3 regions of the Variovorax sp. AC103 genome follow, and region 1 is predicted to be linked to each of the others. Evidence: riboswitches for the same ligand, from Rfam matches in the RefSeq annotation. Region 1 holds a riboswitch; each other region holds the start of a gene.
The links. Region 1 has a riboswitch for cobalamin ahead of cobM (precorrin-4 C(11)-methyltransferase). Riboswitches for the same ligand answer to the same signal wherever they lie in the genome.

Region 2: another riboswitch for cobalamin. It lies ahead of AC0IYU_RS06735 (TonB-dependent receptor); the one in region 1 lies ahead of cobM (precorrin-4 C(11)-methyltransferase).
Region 3: another riboswitch for cobalamin. It lies ahead of AC0IYU_RS18010 (TonB-dependent receptor domain-containing protein); the one in region 1 lies ahead of cobM (precorrin-4 C(11)-methyltransferase).

What each region holds. Positions count from the first base shown of each region.
Region 1 is NZ_CEEDFC010000009.1:51,578-57,612, reverse strand. It holds gene AC0IYU_RS14910 (long-chain-fatty-acid--CoA ligase) at 1-796, shown strand, start outside; gene AC0IYU_RS14905 (lipid-transfer protein) at 849-2,033, shown strand; gene AC0IYU_RS14900 (MaoC family dehydratase N-terminal domain-containing protein) at 2,044-2,484, shown strand; gene AC0IYU_RS14895 (MaoC family dehydratase) at 2,495-2,914, shown strand; gene AC0IYU_RS14890 (SDR family NAD(P)-dependent oxidoreductase) at 2,940-3,770, shown strand; cobalamin riboswitch at 3,832-4,093, shown strand; gene cobM (precorrin-4 C(11)-methyltransferase) at 4,248-5,105, shown strand; gene AC0IYU_RS14880 (sirohydrochlorin chelatase) at 5,102-6,035, shown strand, end outside.
Region 2 is NZ_CEEDFC010000004.1:23,692-29,726, forward strand. It holds gene AC0IYU_RS06720 (cation:proton antiporter domain-containing protein) at 1-1,382, shown strand, start outside; gene AC0IYU_RS06725 (hypothetical protein) at 1,409-1,813, opposite strand; gene AC0IYU_RS06730 (hypothetical protein) at 1,976-2,221, shown strand; cobalamin riboswitch at 2,259-2,535, shown strand; gene AC0IYU_RS06735 (TonB-dependent receptor) at 2,713-4,881, shown strand; gene AC0IYU_RS06740 (PepSY domain-containing protein) at 4,902-6,035, shown strand, end outside.
Region 3 is NZ_CEEDFC010000011.1:214,672-220,706, forward strand. It holds gene AC0IYU_RS18005 (ClcB-like voltage-gated chloride channel protein) at 51-1,769, opposite strand; cobalamin riboswitch at 1,828-2,088, shown strand; gene AC0IYU_RS18010 (TonB-dependent receptor domain-containing protein) at 2,181-4,109, shown strand; gene AC0IYU_RS18015 (cobyrinate a,c-diamide synthase) at 4,121-5,524, shown strand; gene AC0IYU_RS18020 (bifunctional adenosylcobinamide kinase/adenosylcobinamide-phosphate guanylyltransferase) at 5,508-6,035, shown strand, end outside.

The sequences.
Region 1 (6,035 bases):
CATGATCCAGATGCTGGTCGACCACCCGGCCATGCGCAAGCCGCGCGACCTGAGCAGCCTGAAGGGCATCACCTACGGCGCATCGCCCATTTCGGAGGCGGTGCTCAACCGCGCCATGGAAGCCTTTCCGGGCGTGGACTTCGTGCAGGCCTACGGCATGACCGAGCTGTCGCCCATCGCCACGCTGCACCCGGCGTTCTTCCACACGGTCGAGGGCCGCAAGACCGGCAAGCTGCGCGCGGCCGGCCGCGCCAGCGTGTGCATGGAAGTGCGCATCGTCGATGCCGACGGCACCGAGGTGCCGCGCGGCACCGTGGGCGAGGTGGCGGTGCGCGGCCCCAACGTGATGCAGGGCTACTGGAACAAGCCCGAGCAGACCGCGGCCGCCCTGCGCGACGGCTGGATGCACACCGGCGACGGCGCCTACATGGATGACGACGGCTTCATCTTCGTGGTCGACCGCATGAAGGACATGATCATCAGCGGCGGCGAGAACGTGTACTCCGCCGAGGTCGAGAACGCCATCAACCAGCATCCCGCGGTGGCGGCCTGCGCGGTCATCGGCATTCCCAGCGAGGAGTGGGGCGAGGCCGTGCACGCGGTGCTGGTGCTCAAGCCGGGGCAGGGCATCCGGCCCGAGGAGCTGATCGCGCACTGCAAGACGCTGATCGCCAACTACAAATGCCCGCGCAGCGTGGCCGTGACCGACGCGTTGCCGCTGTCGGGCGCGGGCAAGGTGCTGAAGACCAGGCTGCGCGAACCGTTCTGGCAGGACCGCCAGCGCAGCGTGGCCTGAGCCGCGGCCGGCAATCGTTTCTTTCAACCCATCAACTCCAGGAGCCATTCCAATGAGTCAAGACGTCTACGTGGTCGGGGTCGGCATGATCCCCTTCACCAAGCCGGGCGCCAACCAGCCCTATCCACAGATGGCCAGCCACGCCACGAACGCCGCGCTGAAAGACGCCGGCATCGGCTACGAGCTGGTGCAGCAGGCCTACGTGGGCTATGTGTACGGCGACTCCACCGCCGGCCAGCGCGCGCTGTACGAGGTGGGCATGACCGGCATTCCGGTCGTCAACGTCAACAACAACTGCTCCACCGGCTCGACCGCGCTGTTCCTCGCACGCCAGGCCGTGGCCAGCGGCGCGGCCGACTGCGTGCTGGCGCTGGGCTTCGAGCACATGAGCCCGGGCGCGCTGGGCGCGGTGTTCAACGACCGGCCCAGTCCCTTCGACCAGTTCGAGCACATCACCGACGAACTCGTCGGCAACGAGCAGGTGCCGCTGGCGCTGCGCTACTTCGGCGGCGCGGGGCTGGCGCACATGCAGCAGTACGGCACGCAGATGTCCACCTTCGCGAAGATCCGCGCCAAGGCCAGCCGCCATGCGTCGAACAACCCGGTGGCGCTGTTTCGCACGGTGGTCACCGAAGACGAGGTCATGGCCGCGCCCGTCATGTGGCCCGGCGTGATGACGCGGCTCATGGCCTGCCCGCCCACCTGCGGCGCGGCCGCGGCCATCGTGTGCTCGCCGCGCTTCGCGGAGCGCCACGGCCTGGACCGCAGCGTGCGCATCAAGGCCCAGGCCATGACCACCGATCGGCCCATCACCTTCGAGAGCCGCGACATGCGCGAGGTGGTCGGCTTCAGCATGGCGCAGGAGGCTGCGCAGAAGGTGTACGACGCGGCCGGCGTCGGCCCGCAGGACGTCGACGTGGTCGAGCTGCACGACTGCTTCGCGCACAACGAACTGCTGAGCTACGAGGCGCTGGGCCTGTGCCCGGTGGGCGGCGCGGAGAAGTTCGTGCTCGACGGGGACAACACCTACGGCGGCCGGGTGGTCACCAACCCGTCGGGCGGGTTGCTGTCGAAGGGGCACCCGCTAGGCGCCACCGGGTTGGCGCAGTGCACGGAGCTGGTCCAGCAGCTGCGCGGCACGGCCGACAAGCGCCAGGTCGAGGGTGCGCGGCTCGCGCTGCAGCACAACCTCGGGCTGGGCGGCGCGTGCGTGGTCACGCTGTACGAACGCGTGTGAAGGCCGCCCCATGATCGACAAGAAATGGATCGGCCACGAACTGCCGCCCTCGGTGCTGCCCATCGAGCGCACGCGGCTGCAGTTCTTCGCCAAGGCCATCGGCGAGACCGACCCCCTCTACACCGATGCCGCCGCTGCGCGCGACGCCGGCTACCCCGACCTGCCCGCGCCGCCCACGTTCCTGTTCGCGGCCGAGCTCGACTCGGGCGCGTCCGACCGGCTGCTCGCCGACCTGCAGATTCCGCTGTCGAAACTGCTGCACGGCGAGCAGAGCTTCAGCTACCACCGCCCGGCCTGCGTGGGCGACACGGTGACGGTGCGCTCCACCATCACCGACATCTACGACAAGAAGAACGGCGCGCTCGAATTCGTCGTGAAGACCTCGCGCGCCACCAACCAGCGCGACGAGCTGGTCGCCGAACTGCGCGCGGTGATCGTCTGCCGCCACTGAAGGAACACCGATGAAGGCCCTGACCCACGACGCCGTTCAAGTCGGCGACGAACTGCCCGCGCTGCAGCTGCCGCCGGTGAACCGCACCGCACTCGCGCTGTTCGCGGGTGCCTCGGGCGACCACAACCCGATTCACATCGACACCGACTTCGCGCGCAAGGCCGGCATGCCCGACGTGTTCGCGCAGGGCATGCTGGGCATGGCCTGGCTCGGCCGCCTGCTCACGCAATGGGCGCCGCAGTCGCAGCTGCGCCGCTTCGACGTGCGCTTCCAGGGCATCACGCACCTGGGCCACGCGGTGCGCTGCACCGGCCGCGTGGTCGAGAAGCTCGAGCACAACGGCGAGCCCTGCGTGCGCATCGAGGTGCTCAGCGCCAACCAGTACGGGCAGGCGCGCATCGCGGGCGAGGCGCTGGTGGCGCTGCGCTGACATCACTTCAGGAAAGACAAGAGACATGACACCCAAACTCGCCGGCAAGGTCGCCCTCATCACCGGCTCAGGCCGCGGCATCGGCCGCGCCATCGCGTTGAAGCTCGCCTCCGAAGGCGCGCGCATCGTCGTCAACGACCTCGATGCCGAGCCGGCCGAAGACACCGTGCAGGCCATTCGCGCGGCGGGCGGCGAGGCCGTGGCCTGCGTCGGCAGCGTGGCCGCGCCGGACTTCGCCGAGCGCTTCGTCGGCACGGCGGTGAGCGAATACAAGGGCCTGGACATCGTCGTCAACAACGCCGGCTACACCTGGGACAGCGTGGTGCAGAAGATGACCGACGAGCAGTGGTACGCGATGATCGACGTGCATCTCACGGCGCCCTTTCGCATCCTGCGCGCGGCGCAGCCGGTGATCCGTGCGCTGTCGAAGGCAGAGACCGAAGCAGGGCAACGCGTGGTGCGCAAGGTGGTCAACATCTCGTCGGTGGCCGGCCTCTTCGGCAACGCGGGGCAGGCCAACTATTCGACCGCCAAGGCCGGCATCGTCGGGCTCACGCAGACGCTGGCCAAGGAGTGGGGCCGCATGAACGTCACGGTCAATTGCGTGGCCTTCGGCTTCATCCAGACGCGGCTGACCGCGAGCACTGCGCAGGCCTCCACCGCGAACATCGAGGGCCGCGAGATCAAGGTCGGCATCAACCCCGGGCTGCTGGCGATGATGGAGCAGTCGATTCCGCTGGGACGCGGCGGCACGCCCGAAGAAGCGGCCGGCGCGGTGTACCTGCTGTGCGCGCCGGAGTCCGACTACGTGAGCGGCCAGACGCTGATGTGCACCGGCGGGCTCACCGGCATCTGAGCGCGCCGCCGGGCGGCGAGGGCAGGGCCTTGCGGGGCAAGTCGCCGCATGCGGCTGATACACTCCGCCCGCGTTGTCAGGTGTCCTGGCGCCCCGTGGAAACGGCGGGGCGGCCAGGGTGAAACGGGAAGTCGGTGCGCGGCGGTGGAGAACACCGCGCCATGCCGACGCTGCCCCCGCAACGGTAAGCGAGTCAGAAGCAAGACCCCGGGATCCGGTCCCACGCCACTGTGTCACGAACGGCACGGGAAGGCGGTCTTTGCAGGAGAGCCGATGGCCCTCCGCTCGCGAGCCCGGAGACCGGCCTGACGACCAGCGCATGACCTTGCGGTGGGCGAGGATCGGCGGGCGACGCATTGCGTCCGGCTCGATGCATCAGGTCATCCGCCAGAACAGCATTCGCTGACGCCTCCCGATTTCCCCCTCCCGCCGGGTCGTAACGACCATCAGTCGCGCGGCGGGCGCGGAGGAAACATCATGAACGAGCGAGCCATCGCTCCAAGCAGCGCTCCGCAGGGAGCGTGCACGCCGGGAACCGTCTGGTTCGTCGGCGCGGGTCCGGGTGACCCGGAACTCATCACCGTCAAGGGCCGAGGCCTGGTCGAACGCGCCGGGGCCATCCTGTTCGCGGGCTCGCTCGTGAGCGAAGCCGCCACGCGCTGGGCGCCGCCCGACTGCGCGATTGCCGACAGCAAGGACATGACGCTCGAGCAGATGTCCGCCTGGCTCATTGCGCAGGCCGCGCGGTGCCATACCGTGGTGCGCCTGCAGACCGGCGACCCGGGCCTGTACGGTGCGCTCATCGAGCTGGTGCAGCCGCTGGATGCGGCGGGCGTACCGATCGGCGTGGTGCCGGGCGTGTCTTCCGCCATGGCCTCTGCGGCGGCGGCGGTGGAGAGCCTCACGCTGCCCGAAGTCACGCAGACCGTGATCTTCACGCGCGTCGAGGGCCGCACGCCGATGCCCGAAGGCGAGTCGCTGGAGGCGCTGGCCGCGCACCACAGCACGCTGTGCATCTTCCTGAGCATCACGCTCATGGGCAAGGTCACGGCCGCGCTGACGGTCGCCGGCTGGTCGCCCGACGCCCCTGTGGTGGTGGTCCACAAGGCGAGCTGGCCGGGCGAGGAAAAGATCGTGCGCGGCACGGTCGCCACCATCCAGGCGCTGTGCCGCGAGGCCCGCATCGTGAGCCAGTCGATGATCATCGCGAGCCCCACGCTGGGCGCGCGGCAATGGACCACGCTGGCCAAATCCAAACTCTACGACGCGAGCTTCACGCACCGCTTCCGGCGCGCGAGCGTTCCCGTCCAGACCCTCCTGCAGGACACCCCATGAGCACCGAAACCATTCTTCTGGTGGGCCACGGCTCGCGCGAAAAATCCGGCAACGACGAGATCGAGGCCTTCGCGGCGCAGTGGCGCGAGCGGCAACCGGGCTGGCGCATCGAGGTCTGCTTCATCGAGTTCTCCGAAGTCACGATGAGCGAGGGGCTGCGCCGCGCGGCCGAGGGCGCGCAACGCGTGGTCGTGGTGCCGCTCATCCTCAATGCGGCGGGCCACGTGAAGATGGACATTCCGCAGGCCATCGACGGTGCGCGGCTCAAGTTCCCGATGGTGCAGTTCCTGTATGCGCCGCACCTCACGGCCTGCGACCCGATCCTGGCGATCCTGCGGCGCCGCCTGAAGGGCGCGATGCAGGCGCTCGACATGCCCGACCCGACCACCACCGGCGTGGTGATCCTGGGCCGGGGCTCGTCGGACCGGCAGGCCAACGGCGACATGGCGAAGATGGCGCGCTGGCTGCTGGAGGAGACCGACCACGAGCTGGTGGACCTTGCCTTCACGGGCATCACCTACCCGCGCCTGGAGAAGGCCGTGCAGCGCCAGAGCCTGCAGGGCATGAAGCAGGTGGTGGTGCTGCCCTACTACCTGTTCAACGGCACGCTGGTCGAGCGCATCGCGCGCCAGGTCGAGAACCTGAAGGCGCAGTACCCGACGATCCGCTTCGTCTCGACCCGGTACTTCGGCTTCGAGCCCGAGATCTTCGCGCTGCTGGAGCAGCGCGTGAACGACCTGCGGCGCGGCGCGCCGATCGCGCTCATGCCCTGCGACGGCTGCAAGTTCCGCGACTTCGCGGTGGAACACGGCCTGGGCGGCCACCACCATGACGATGCCGTGCCGCACAGCCATGGCGACGACCCTGCGCACGCGCACGCGCACGCGCACGCGCATCCGCATCCGCATCCGCATCCGCATCCGCATCCGC
Region 2 (6,035 bases), on a different contig from region 1:
GGTGGGGCTGGAGCTGGGGCCAGGCGCTGGTGTTCGGGCTCGCGCTGTCGGTGGCCAGCACCGTGGTGCTGCTGCGTGCCCTGGAAAGCCTGGGCATTCTCGATTCATTCACCGGGCGCATCGCCATCGGCTGGCTCGTGGTCGAAGACCTGGCCATGGTGCTGGTGCTGGTCCTCATGCCGCCGCTGGCCGGCACCCTGGGCGGGCAGAGCGCCCAGTCCGGCCCGGCCGATCCGCTGTGGCAAACCCTGGGCCTCACCCTGCTGCAGGTCGGTGGCTTCGTGGCGCTGATGCTCGTCGTCGGGCGGCGCGTGTTCCCCTGGATTCTTTGGCAGGTCACGCGCACCGGCTCGCGCGAGCTGTTCACGCTGTGCGTGGTGGCCGCGGCCGTGAGCATTGCCTTTGCCTCGGCGGCGCTGTTCGGCGTGTCGTTCGCGCTGGGCGCCTTCTTCGCCGGCATGGTCATGCGCGAGTCCGAATTCAGCCACCGCGCCGCGCAGGAGTCGCTGCCGCTGCGCGACGCTTTCGCCGTGCTGTTCTTCGTGTCGGTCGGCATGCTGTTCGACCCCTCGGTGCTGATCGAGCGGCCCCTGCAGGTGCTGGCGGTGGTGCTGGTCATCGTGCTGGGCAAGTCGCTTGCGGCCTGCGCGCTGGTGCTGGTGTTTCGCTACCCGCTGGGCACGGCGCTCACCGTCAGTGCCAGCCTGGCGCAGATCGGCGAGTTCTCGTTCATCCTGGCCGGGCTGGGCGTGTCGCTCGGGCTGCTTCCGGTGGAAGGGCAGAGCCTGGTGCTGGCGGGCGCGCTCATTTCCATTGCCACCAATCCGCTGTGGTTCAGCCTGATCGTGCCCATACAGAAGTGGCTGCACGCCCATTCGTCGTTCGCCCGGGGGCTGGAGTCGCGCGACGACCCGCTGGCCGAGCTGCCCCTCACCACCGAGGCCAAGTACCTGTCGCGGCAGGTGGTGCTGGTGGGCTACGGCCGGGTCGGCCGGCGCATTGCGCAGGAACTCGACGCGCACGACATTCCCTACGTGGTGGCCGAGCAGAACCGCGAGCTGGTCGAAAAACTGCGCGAGGCCGGCACCCCGGCCGTGTGGGGCGATGCGGCCGATCCGGCGGTGCTGATCCAGGCGCACATTGCGCGCGCCCGGGTGCTGGTGGTGGCCACGCCCGACGCCATCAACGTGCGCCAGATGATGGAAACCGCGCGCACGCTCAACCCCACGATCCAGACCGTGATCCGCAGTCACAACGAGCAGGAGGCACGCCTGCTCACGCAGGAAACCTCGGCCACCGTGTTCCTCGGCGAACACGAACTGGCACAGGCCATGGCCCGTGACGTGGTCCAGCGCGCCGTGTCGATGGCCGTGCCGGGCTGAGGCTCACGCCCACCCGCGCGCCGGGTTCAGAGGTCTTCGATGACCAGGGTGCGGTAGCGCTGCGCCATGGCATAGGGCACGGTGCGCACCGCCTCCATCAGCTTGTCGGCGGTTTCGCGGTCGTCGGTCTTGACCAGCAGCGCGGCATGGCCTTCCTGCGCAAGCTTGGTATACGCACGCACCGTGGCGCCTTCGGTGCCGGCGGAGGGCAACGGGTCGTCGGCGAGTTCGACGGTCGGCGTGATCTGCGACAGCACGGCCTTCGGCGGCAGCAGGAAGATGTCGTCGCCGCTCATGCCGTTGTCGATCAGCTGCTGGCCGACGCGGCTGGCGTCTTCCAGCTTGGCGAACATCACCATCGAGTAGCCCGTGGGATAGAACGCGCCGCCGATGGTCGCCCGCATGCTCGGGTCAAGGCTGAAGGGTTTCATGTCGCCTCCTGGGAAGGTTTTGCAAAGAACAAGGACCCGCTGACGGGTTGCATGTAAAACAGTAGGCCGACCCACCGGTGTGCTCTGTAGGAGAAGCCCGGGAGCTGTCAACGGCTCGCGTCCTCCAGGCATTCAACACTCAGCCCCTTTTCATACCGCCCAATGCCCTCGCCCAGGAACATCGCGCTCACCATCCACGAGCTGGAGGTCGGCGAGTTCTATTGGCTGCTGATGGAAGCAGCGGCCGACCCCGCCGAGGTGACCGGCGCGCCGGGCGAGCGCACCCATGTGTATCTGCCCCTCGAAGCGGCGCTCCGGCCGTATCCGAGCTACTCGAACGCGCTGGCGGCCGGCGTGGCCATGATGCGGCGGCTGTTCGGGCCCGACGGCACGCCCGGCTCCCTATAATCCCGCCGGTTCGGTGCGTTAACTTTTTATAACTGCACCCAACCACGGTTCGAAGGTGCCCCGGGTCCATGTCGCATGGCCCTGGGGTTAAACGGGAAGCAGGTGCGCCGCGTCGTTGAAGACGCGTCAAAGCCTGCGCTGCCCCCGCAACGGTCAGCGGATCTGGAAATCCTCACGCGCGAGCCTCTTTCTTGAAGGCTCGGCAGTCACTGCGCTTCGGCGTGGGAAGGCGAGGGTTTCTGTCGTCGTGTGCTCCATTCGGCACACAGCGGCGCTCCGCGAGCCCGGATACCGGCCTTCGCAACCGCCTTCGGACGCAGCGGGAGTGCGTGTCCGGGCCTGCCGCTTCGCGCTTGCGCTCACCGTGGCAGCCCTTTCGCCTCTCCCGTCGCGTCCTTCATCGGTCGTGAGCCTGCGGGGACGCAGGCCGGAGGAGAAGCTAAATGAGTCGAGCAACACGGGCGCGAAGTCGCCCGGGCATGGGTACGCGCGTGCCGTTTCGTCGGGCGCGGCTGTCGGGTCTTTCAGGCCTGTCAGGTCTGTCACTGGGGTTGGGCCTGGCCTTCGGGCCTTGCGTTTCCCTTGCGCAGCCGGCTGAATCGGCCGACGCCAGCCAGAGCCCATCCCTGAACCCGGTACGGATCGAGGCCGACCGGCAATCCCCGCTGGCCATCGACGAGCCCACGTCCACCGGCAGCCGGCTCGGGCTCACGCCGCTGGAAACGCCGGCCAGCATCGAGGTGCTGACGGGCGACACCATCCGCGCGCGCGGCGACGTGTCGGTCGTCGACGCGGCCACCCGTGCCACGGGCATCACCGGCTCGCCCGGACCCGGCAACGGCGGCACCGCGATGGCGGCGCGCGGCTTCACGGGCCACGGCTCGGTGATGCAGCTGTTCGACGGCACGCGCCTGTATGCGGGCGCCGGCACCGTCACCTTTCCGTTCGACACCTGGTCGGTCGACCGCATCGAAGTGCTGCGAGGCGCGGCCTCGGTGATGTACGGCGAAGGCGCCATCGGCGGCGCCATCAACGTGGTGCCCAAGAAGCCCACGCGCGGGCCCATCCGGAACGAGGCGCTGCTCACGCTGGGCTCCGACGCCACCCGCCAGGCGGCCTTCGGCAGCGGGGGAGCCATCAACGACAAGCTGTCGTACCGCTTCGACATCAGCCACCGCACCACCGACGGCTTCATGCAGCGCGGCGAGGCCGAGAGCCTGGCCGTGGGCGCGGCCGTGCGGCTGGACGTGTCGCCGCAGCTGCAGTTCACGCTCTCGCACGACGAAGGCCGACAGACCCCGCAGCGCTACTACGGCGTGCCGCTGATCGACGGGCGCCTGAACAGCCAGACCCTGCGCCAGAACTACAACCTGGACGACGCCGAAATCAAGTACCGCGACAAGTGGACCCGGCTCGACGCGCAGTGGACGCCGAACGGCGCCGTCACCGTGCGCAACCAGCTCTACCGCCTGGAGAGCAAGCGCCACTGGCGCAACAGCGAGACCTACACCTTCAACGCCACCACGCGCCGCGTGACGCGCGGCGACTACCTGGAGATCGGCCACGACCAGGAGCAGATCGGCAACCGCACCGACGCGACCTTCAAGCACAGCGTGTTCGGGCTGGCCAACCAGGTGCTGGCGGGCTTCGACGTGAACCGCATCGACTTCCAGCACAGCAACGACTCGCCTTACGGCGGGCGCTCGGTGATCGACCCGTTCGTGTTCAACCCCGGCTACTACGCCTCGCCCGTGGCCTACACGCCGCGCTACAAGACCAAGACCGACACCTACGCCTTCTTCACCGAAGACAAGCTGGCCTTCGACGAGCAATGGTCGGTGGTGGGCAGCCTGCGCTGGGACCACGCCAAGGTCGCGCGCACCGACCTGCAGAACGCCGCCAACAACCTGGGCAAGACCTTCGAGTACGCCACCGGCCGCCTCGGCGTGGTGTACGCGCCCGATGCGTCGCAGTCGTACTACGCGCAGGTGGCGCGCGCGGCCGACCCGCTGACCTCGCTGATCAGCACTTCGGCCGCGCAGGTTCCGTTCGAGCTGAGCACCGGCAGGCAGGTGGAGGTCGGCTACAAGCGCCAGCTGTCCGACAGCCGCGGCGCATGGACCGTGGCGGCCTACCGCATCGAGAAGAACAAGCTGCTCTCGCGCGACGCCAACGACCCGAACAAGACGCAGCAGGTCGGCAAGCAGTCGTCCGAGGGCCTGGAAGCCACGCTCGACCTGGCGCTCACCTCCACGCTGCGGCTCGAAGCCAACATGGCCAAGCTGCGCGCGCGCTACGAGGACTTCAACGAGGTCGTGAACGGCCGCCTGGTCTCGCGCGCGGGCAACACGCCCAACGGCGTGCCCGAAGAGGCGGCCAACCTGTGGCTCGGCTGGCGCTTCCTGCCGCAGTGGGAGGCCGCCTTCGGCGTGCGCTACGTCGGCCCGCGCCAGGTCGATGCGGCCAACACGCGCAGGATCGGTTCGTACACCGTGGCCGACGCCTCGGTGAGCTGGCAGGCGAACCCGTCGCTCAAGCTGGCGCTGCGGGCCTACAACCTTGCTGACCGCAAGTACCCGGTGTCGTTCTCGAACGGCGGCAACCAGTGGCTGCTGGGCCGGCCGCGCTCGTTCGAGCTGTCGGCGCTGGTCGACTTCTGAAATCCGGCATGAATTCCGGCATGACCTCCGCATGGCGCCGCGCCTGGCCGCGCGTGCGGCACTGGCTCTACTGGACGCACCGGTGGCTGGGCATCGGCGGCTGCCTGCTGTTCGTCATGTGGTTCGCCTCGGGCGTGGTGATGATGTACGTGGGGTACCCCAGCCTTACGGACCAGGAACGGCTGGCAGGGCTCGCACCGTTGCGCTTCGGGCAGGCGCAGGTATCGCCCGCAGCAGCGCTGCAGGCGCTGCCGCAGGACGTGCGCGCGCAGCCCCCGCGGCGCATGGGGCTGGAGATGCAGGGCGGCATCGACGCCGGGCCGGTCTGGCGCATCGTCGATGCGCGCGGCGGCCGGCACACCGTGTCGGCGCGCGATGGCCATGTGCACGGCCCGGTCGATGCCGCGCAGGCCGAGGCCATCGCACGCGCCTTCTCCGGCCATGCCGGTGCGCGCTGGGCCGAGACGCTGGAGCGCGACCAGTGGACCGTGCCGCAGGGCCTGAACCCGCTGCGTCCGCTGCACCGCATCGAGGTGAACGACGCGGCCGGCACGGAGCTGTACGTGTCGCAGCGCAACGGCGAGGTGGTGCGCGACACCACGCGCCCGGAGCGCTTCTGGAACTGGCTGGGCTCGGTGCCGCACTGGATCTACTTCACTCCGCTGCGCGCCGATCCGCCGCTGTGGCACGACGTGGTGGTGTGGCTGTCGGCGGCGTGCATCGTCTCGGCCGTGACGGGCATGGTCATCGGCATCCTGCGGGTGCGTGTGCGGCGCAGGTTCCGCAACGGGGCGGTCACGCCTTACGCGGGATGGATGGCCTGGCACCACATCGCCGGGCTGATCGGCGGTTTCTTCGTGCTGACGTGGATCATCAGCGGCTGGCTCTCGATGAACCCCAACGGCTGGTTCCAGCGCGGGCCGCTCGATGCGGCCGCCATGGCGCGCTACACCGGGGCCGGTACGGCGCCGTTCCCGTGGCCGCCGGCCTCGTTGCCGTCGGGCGAGGGCGAGAGCGCACCGCGCGAGGCCGTGCTGCTGTGGTTCGACGGCAAGCCGCTGCTGCAGTTGCGCGACGCGAAGGCGCGCGTGCGCGTGGTCGATGCTGCCAGCGGCGCGCCGGCCGTCATCGGCAAGCCAGACCTCCTGCGTGCC
Region 3 (6,035 bases), on a different contig from region 1:
GCCCGGCGTGGTCGCGATTCTGCGGCTTCGCAGCCCGCCGATCAAACCTTTCATGGCTCGCTCAGGCGCACGTAGGTGGCCAGCAACGCGCTCTTGGCGGCCACGCCCAGCAGCACCGGGTTGGCGGTGCTTTCGATCACCGGCAGCCGTTCGCCCAGGTGGTCGAGAAAGCGCTGCAGCGCCTCGCCCAGCCCGGTGTCGGCGGTGATCGGCCGGATGGCTTGCGACAGCAGGGCGCCCGCGGTCGTCTCGGCGGGCGCAGTGCCCAGCGCCGCGAGCGGCACCACGCCGAGGTAGCGGTTGTCCGCATCGACCACGTACAGGTACTTCACCGGGTGCTGCAGGAAGATCCTGCTCATCGCCTCGCGGCCGGCGCCGGGGCCCACCACCGTTTCGGCCGGCTGCACCAGGTCGCGCATGTGCAGCCCGCGCAGGCGCAGCTGCGTGTCGCGCTGTTCGTTGCGCCGCAGCGTGATCTCGTACATGGAGCCCGCATTGGCCGAGCGCGCCACGAAATACGCGATGACGCTGGCGGCCATGAGCGGCAGCATGACCTGGTAGCTCAGCGTCATCTCGAAGATCATCAGGATCGCCATCAGCGGCGCCTGCGTGGCGCCCGCCAGGAACGCACCCATGCCGACGATGGCGTAGGCGAAGGGCGCCGACGTGGCCGCCGGCCACAGCGCCTGCACCCCCTGGCCGAACAGCGCACCGACCATGCAGCCGAAGAACAGCGCCGGCGTGAACACGCCGCCCACCGCGCCCGAGCCGGCGGTGGCCAGCGTGGCGGCTGCCTTGGCGAGCAGCACCAGGGCGATGAAAGTCCACGGCCACGGCGTGTGCAGCACCGCGTTGACCACGCTGTAGCCGTTGCCCCACACCTCGGGTACCGGCACCGAGATCGCGCCCATCAGCAGGCCGCCCAGCGCCAGCCGCCAGGGCAGCGCCAGCGGCAGCCGCGAGAACAGCGCCCGGCTGCCCTGCAGCGCGCGCAGGAAGCCGATGGCCGCGAAGCCCAGCAGCACGCCGAGAACGCAGAACAGCACGACCTCGGTGCCGTGGATCTCCGGGAACGCCGGCATCCGGTAGGGCGGCTGGTAGCCGGGCAGTGCCCGCATGGCGACGTTGGCGACCACCGAGGCGATGATGATCGGCCCCACGCTTTCCATCGCGATGGAGCCCAGCACGATCTCGGCGACGAAGAAAGCGCCCGCGATGGGCGCGTTGTAGGCCGCGGTCAGGCCTGCCGCCGCCCCGCAGGCCACCAGCAGCCGCAGCCGCTCTACCGGAAAGCGGAACACCCGGCCCAGCAGCGACGCCGCCAGCGCCGCGAGCTGCACCATCGAGCCTTCGCGCCCGATGGAGCCGCCGCTGCCGATGCTCACCAGCGACGACGCGCTGCGCACCAGCGTCTGCGCCACCGGAATGCGCCCGTCGCCCAGCACGATGGCTTCCATGTAGTCGGAGGTGGCGCTGCGCGAAGCGATGCGTCCGGCCCATACCAGCAGCAACCCCGCCACCAGCCCGCCGAGCGTGGGGCAGGCGACGCGCGCCCACCACGGCAGGCCTTTCGCCATGGGCACCAGCCCGTTGCCGGGGCCGAGCACCAGGTGCTCGAAGTGGTAGAGCGCCGCGCGGAAGAGTTCGGTCGCCAGCGTGCCGAGCAGCCCGGCCACGATGGCCCACAGCAGCATCGATTGCCAGCCGGAAACACCCAGCAGACGCTGCAGCGCCGAACGAAGATTCAGGAATACCGAGGCGGGCCGCATATGGCGACCGATGTTAGCGGTGGGCGCAACTTTCGACTTAAGGAAGAGCCCGCAGGGCCTAAAATGCCGCCCGTTGGTGCCTGCGGCCTGGTTCACATGCCGCGGTTCAACGGGAAGCAGGAGTGGAAGCCCCCCGACCTCGCGCAGGTCGGTCCAAGGCCGAAGCCGCCTGCGCTGCCCCCGCAACGGTCAAGCAGACGGCGCCGCAAGGCGCCAACCCCTTTCCATCCAAGCCACTGGGCGCCCTGAAACAGGTGCCTGGGAAGGCGGTGGGGGTTGTTCTGCCAGCCCGGATACCGGCCAACAAGGCGGCTGCCGCATGCGTGAACGATCCACGCAGGGGCAGCCATGGCGCCCATGGCGCCGGCGGGGAGGCCGGCGAGGGGTATAGACGTTCGTTCGGTCCATTCAATGATTTCCCACGTTTGCTTTTCCAGTGGCCGCGCGCCTGCGCGCCGTCTTCGTTTCGCCTGCCTGCAACTGCCTCTGGGCGTGGCGCTGGCGTCCGCCTTCGGCGGCCTCGCCCATGCCCAGGAAGCCCCGGCCCTGAGCGAAACGGTGGTCACGGCCAACCGCACGCCGCAGGCGCTGTCCGAACTGGTGGGCGACGTGTCCATCGTCGACCGCCAGGCCATCGAGCGCAGCGGCGCGACCGGCGTGGCCGACGTGCTCGCGCGCCTGCCCGGCATCGAGATCTCGCGCAACGGCGGCGTGGGCAATACCACCAGCCTGTTCATCCGCGCCGCCGAAACGCGCTTCACGGCCGTGTACCTCGATGGCGTGCGCATCGACTCGCAATCCACCGGCGGCGCCGGCTGGGAAGGCATTCCGCTGTCGCAGATCGACCGCATCGAAGTGCTGCGCGGCCCGGCCGCCGCGGTGTACGGCTCGGACGCGGTGGGCGGCGTGATCCAGCTCTTCACCCGGCGCGGCGAAGAGGGCGTGCGGCCCTACGCGGGCATCGGCTTCGGCAGCAAGGGGCTGCGCAAGATCGAAGGCGGCGTGAGCGGCAAGTCGGGCCTGCTCGACTACGCGTTCGGCGTGGAGCACGAGGAAAGCAAGGGCTTCAACGTGCAGCCGGTCGACAAGCGCACCCCCAGCAAGGACGGCTTCACCAGCCCCGACCGCGACGGCTACCGCAGCACCTCGGGCAACCTGAAACTGGGCCTGCAGATCACGCCCGACCAGCGCCTGGACGCCACGCTGCTCAGCAGCGACATCACGGCCGGCTACGACGCCACGGTGTCGTACCGCAGCCGGCTGCCCATCACCTTCGCCAACGACCAGGCGAACAACACGCTGCGCACTGCCGGGCTGACCTGGTCGGCCAAGTGGAACGACGTCTACAGCACCCGCGTGCAGGTGACCGACTCGCAAACCGTCTACAAGACGCAGCCGTCGTTCTACCGCACCGAAACCAAGCTGCGCGGCTACCTGTTCCAGAACGAGTTCCGCTTCGGCCCGCACCTGCTGAGCGCCACCTTCGAACGCCGCGAAGACGCGCTCGAAAACGCGCCCACCACCTCGTCCAAGCTGCTGTCGCGCGACCGCGCGCAGGACGCCATTTCGCTGGGCTACGGTTTCGTGCAAGGCCCGCACTCGCTGCAGCTGCACGTGCGCCACGACAAGGACAGCGAGTTCGGCGGCAAGACCACCGGCAGCGCGGCCTACGGCTTTGCCATCACGCCGGCGCTGCGCTTCACCGCCTCGGCCGGCACGGCGTTCCGCGTGCCCACGCTGTACCAGCGCTTCAGCGAGTACGGCCTGGCCACGCTCAAGCCCGAGTCCAGCCGCAACGTGGAGCTGGGCCTGCAGTACGCCGAAGACGGCACCCAGGCGGGCATCGTGGTCTACAACAACCGCGTGCAGAACCTGATCGTGTTCGACGGCACGGCCAAGGGCTGCGCCTCGTCGTTCGGTTGCTACGCCAGCACCGCGCGCGCCCGCTACCAGGGCGTGACGCTGTCGGGCAGCCAGCGTTTCGGCGACGTGACCCTGCGCGCCTCGCTCGACTACCAGGACCCGCGCGACCTCGCCACCGACCACCTGCTGGCTCGCCGTGCGCAGCGCCACGCCGTGCTGGGCGCCGACTGGCGCGTGGCCGGCTGGACGCTGGGCGCCGAGGTGCAGACCTCGAGCAAGCGCTATGACGACGCGGCCAACACCGTCAAGCTCGGCGGCTACACCTTGCTGAACCTGTCGGCCAGCACCAGGATCACGCGTGACCTGAACCTGGTGGCGCGCGTCGACAATGTGGGCAACAAGGACTACCAGTTCGCGCGGCTGTATGCCAATGCAGGCCGCACCGCGTACGTCGGCCTCAAGTGGACGCCTCAGTAAACCCCTCATCCCTGCCCACCGGCACCCCGGATGGCGCGCCGGCCCCGCGCGCCACCTGCGCCGCGGTGCTGGTGGCCGCGCCTGCCTCCGGGCAGGGCAAGACCACCGTCGCCGCCGCGCTCGCGCGGCTGCATGCGCGCCAGGGCCGGCGCGTGCGCGCCTTCAAGTGCGGGCCCGACTTTCTGGACCCGCTCTGGCTGTCGCTGGCCACCGGTGCGCCGGTGCACTCGCTGGACCTGTGGATGACCGGCGAGGCCGACTGCCGCGCGCGCCTGCGCGCCGCGGCGGCCGAGTGCGACCTGCTGATCGTCGAGGGCGTGATGGGCCTGTTCGACGGCACGCCCAGCGCCGCCGACCTGGCCGAGCGTTTCGGCCTGCCGGTGCTGGCGGTGATCGATGCGCACGCCATGGCCGGCACCTTCGGGGCGCTGGCCTATGGCCTGCAGAACTTCCGGCCCGGCCTGCCGTGGGCCGGCGTGCTGGCCAACCGTGTCGCCAGCGAGCGGCATGCCGGCATGCTGAAAGACGCGCTGCGCGAGCCTGCGCAGTGGATGGGCGCCTTGCCGCGCGACGCGGGCTTCACGCTGCCGGAGCGGCATCTGGGGCTGGTGCTGGCCAGCGAGCTGGGCGACGCGATGGCGCGGCTCGACGCGGTCGCCGACGTGCTCGCCGCCACGCCGTTGGGGCAAATGCAGCCTTCGCAGCTGCCGCAGGTGAGCTTCGAAGCCCCCGCACCCGATCGGCCGGTGCCGCCCTTGCTGGCCGGCCGCACCGTCGCCATTGCGCGCGATGCGGCCTTCTCGTTCATCTACCCCGCGAACCTCGACGTGCTCACGGCGCTGTGTGCGCGGCTGTCCTTTTTCTCGCCGCTGGCGGGCGATGCCTTGCCGGCCTGCGATGCCGTCTGGCTGCCCGGCGGCTACCCCGAGCTGCATGCCGAAGCGCTCGCTGGCTGCACCGCGACACGCGAGTCGCTCGCCGCCCATGCCGCGGCCGGCAAGCCGGTGTGGGCCGAGTGCGGCGGCATGATGGTGCTGTTCGATGAACTCGCCACGCAAGGCAGCGCAGAACATGGCGTGCAGGTGCACCGCATGTGGGGCCTGCTGCCCGGCAAGGTCGCGATGCAGAAGCGCCTGGCCGGCCTGGGCCCGCAGCAGCTCGTGCTCGGCGACCACACCCTGCGCGGCCACACCTTCCACTATTCGCTGTGCGACACGCCCCTGGTGCCGGTAGCCCATACCGCCCGGCCCACCGTGACCCAGCCCGTGGGCGCGCGCGCCGGCGAGGCGCTGTACGTGCGCGGCCCGGTGCGCGCGAGCTACTTCCATGCGTGGTTCGCTTCCAGCCCGCAAGCCACCGCGCGCCTGTTCGGCGCCATGCCCATCGCATTGGAGAGCCATGCCCCTGCCGAATAAGCCGAAGACCGCCGTGCACGAATTCATCCTCGGCGGCCAGAAGAGCGGCAAGTCGCGCCGCGGCGAGCAGCGCGCCATCGACTGGCTGGCCGCCGCGCCCCGGCACCGCGCCGTGATGATCGCGACCGCCCAGGCCTATGACGACGAGATGCTCGAGCGCATCGTGCGCCACCAGGCCGACCGCGCCGAGCGCGTGCCCGGCATGCGCACCATCGAGGAGCCGATCGAGCTCGCGCGCGCCGTGGTCACGCAGAGCACGCCCGAGACGCTGGTGCTCGTCGACTGCCTCACGCTGTGGCTCACCAACCTGACGATGCCCATGCCCCGCGAAGATGCGAGGCCCGCCACGCGCACGCCGGCCATGCACATCGCCATGCTGCTGGTGGCGCTGCGCGAGGCGAGCGGCCCGGTGGTGCTGGTCGGCAACGAAATCGGCCTGGGCGTGATTCCCATGGGCCGCGAGACGCGCGCCTTCGTCGATGCGCTCGGCCGCCTGAACCAGGACGTGGCC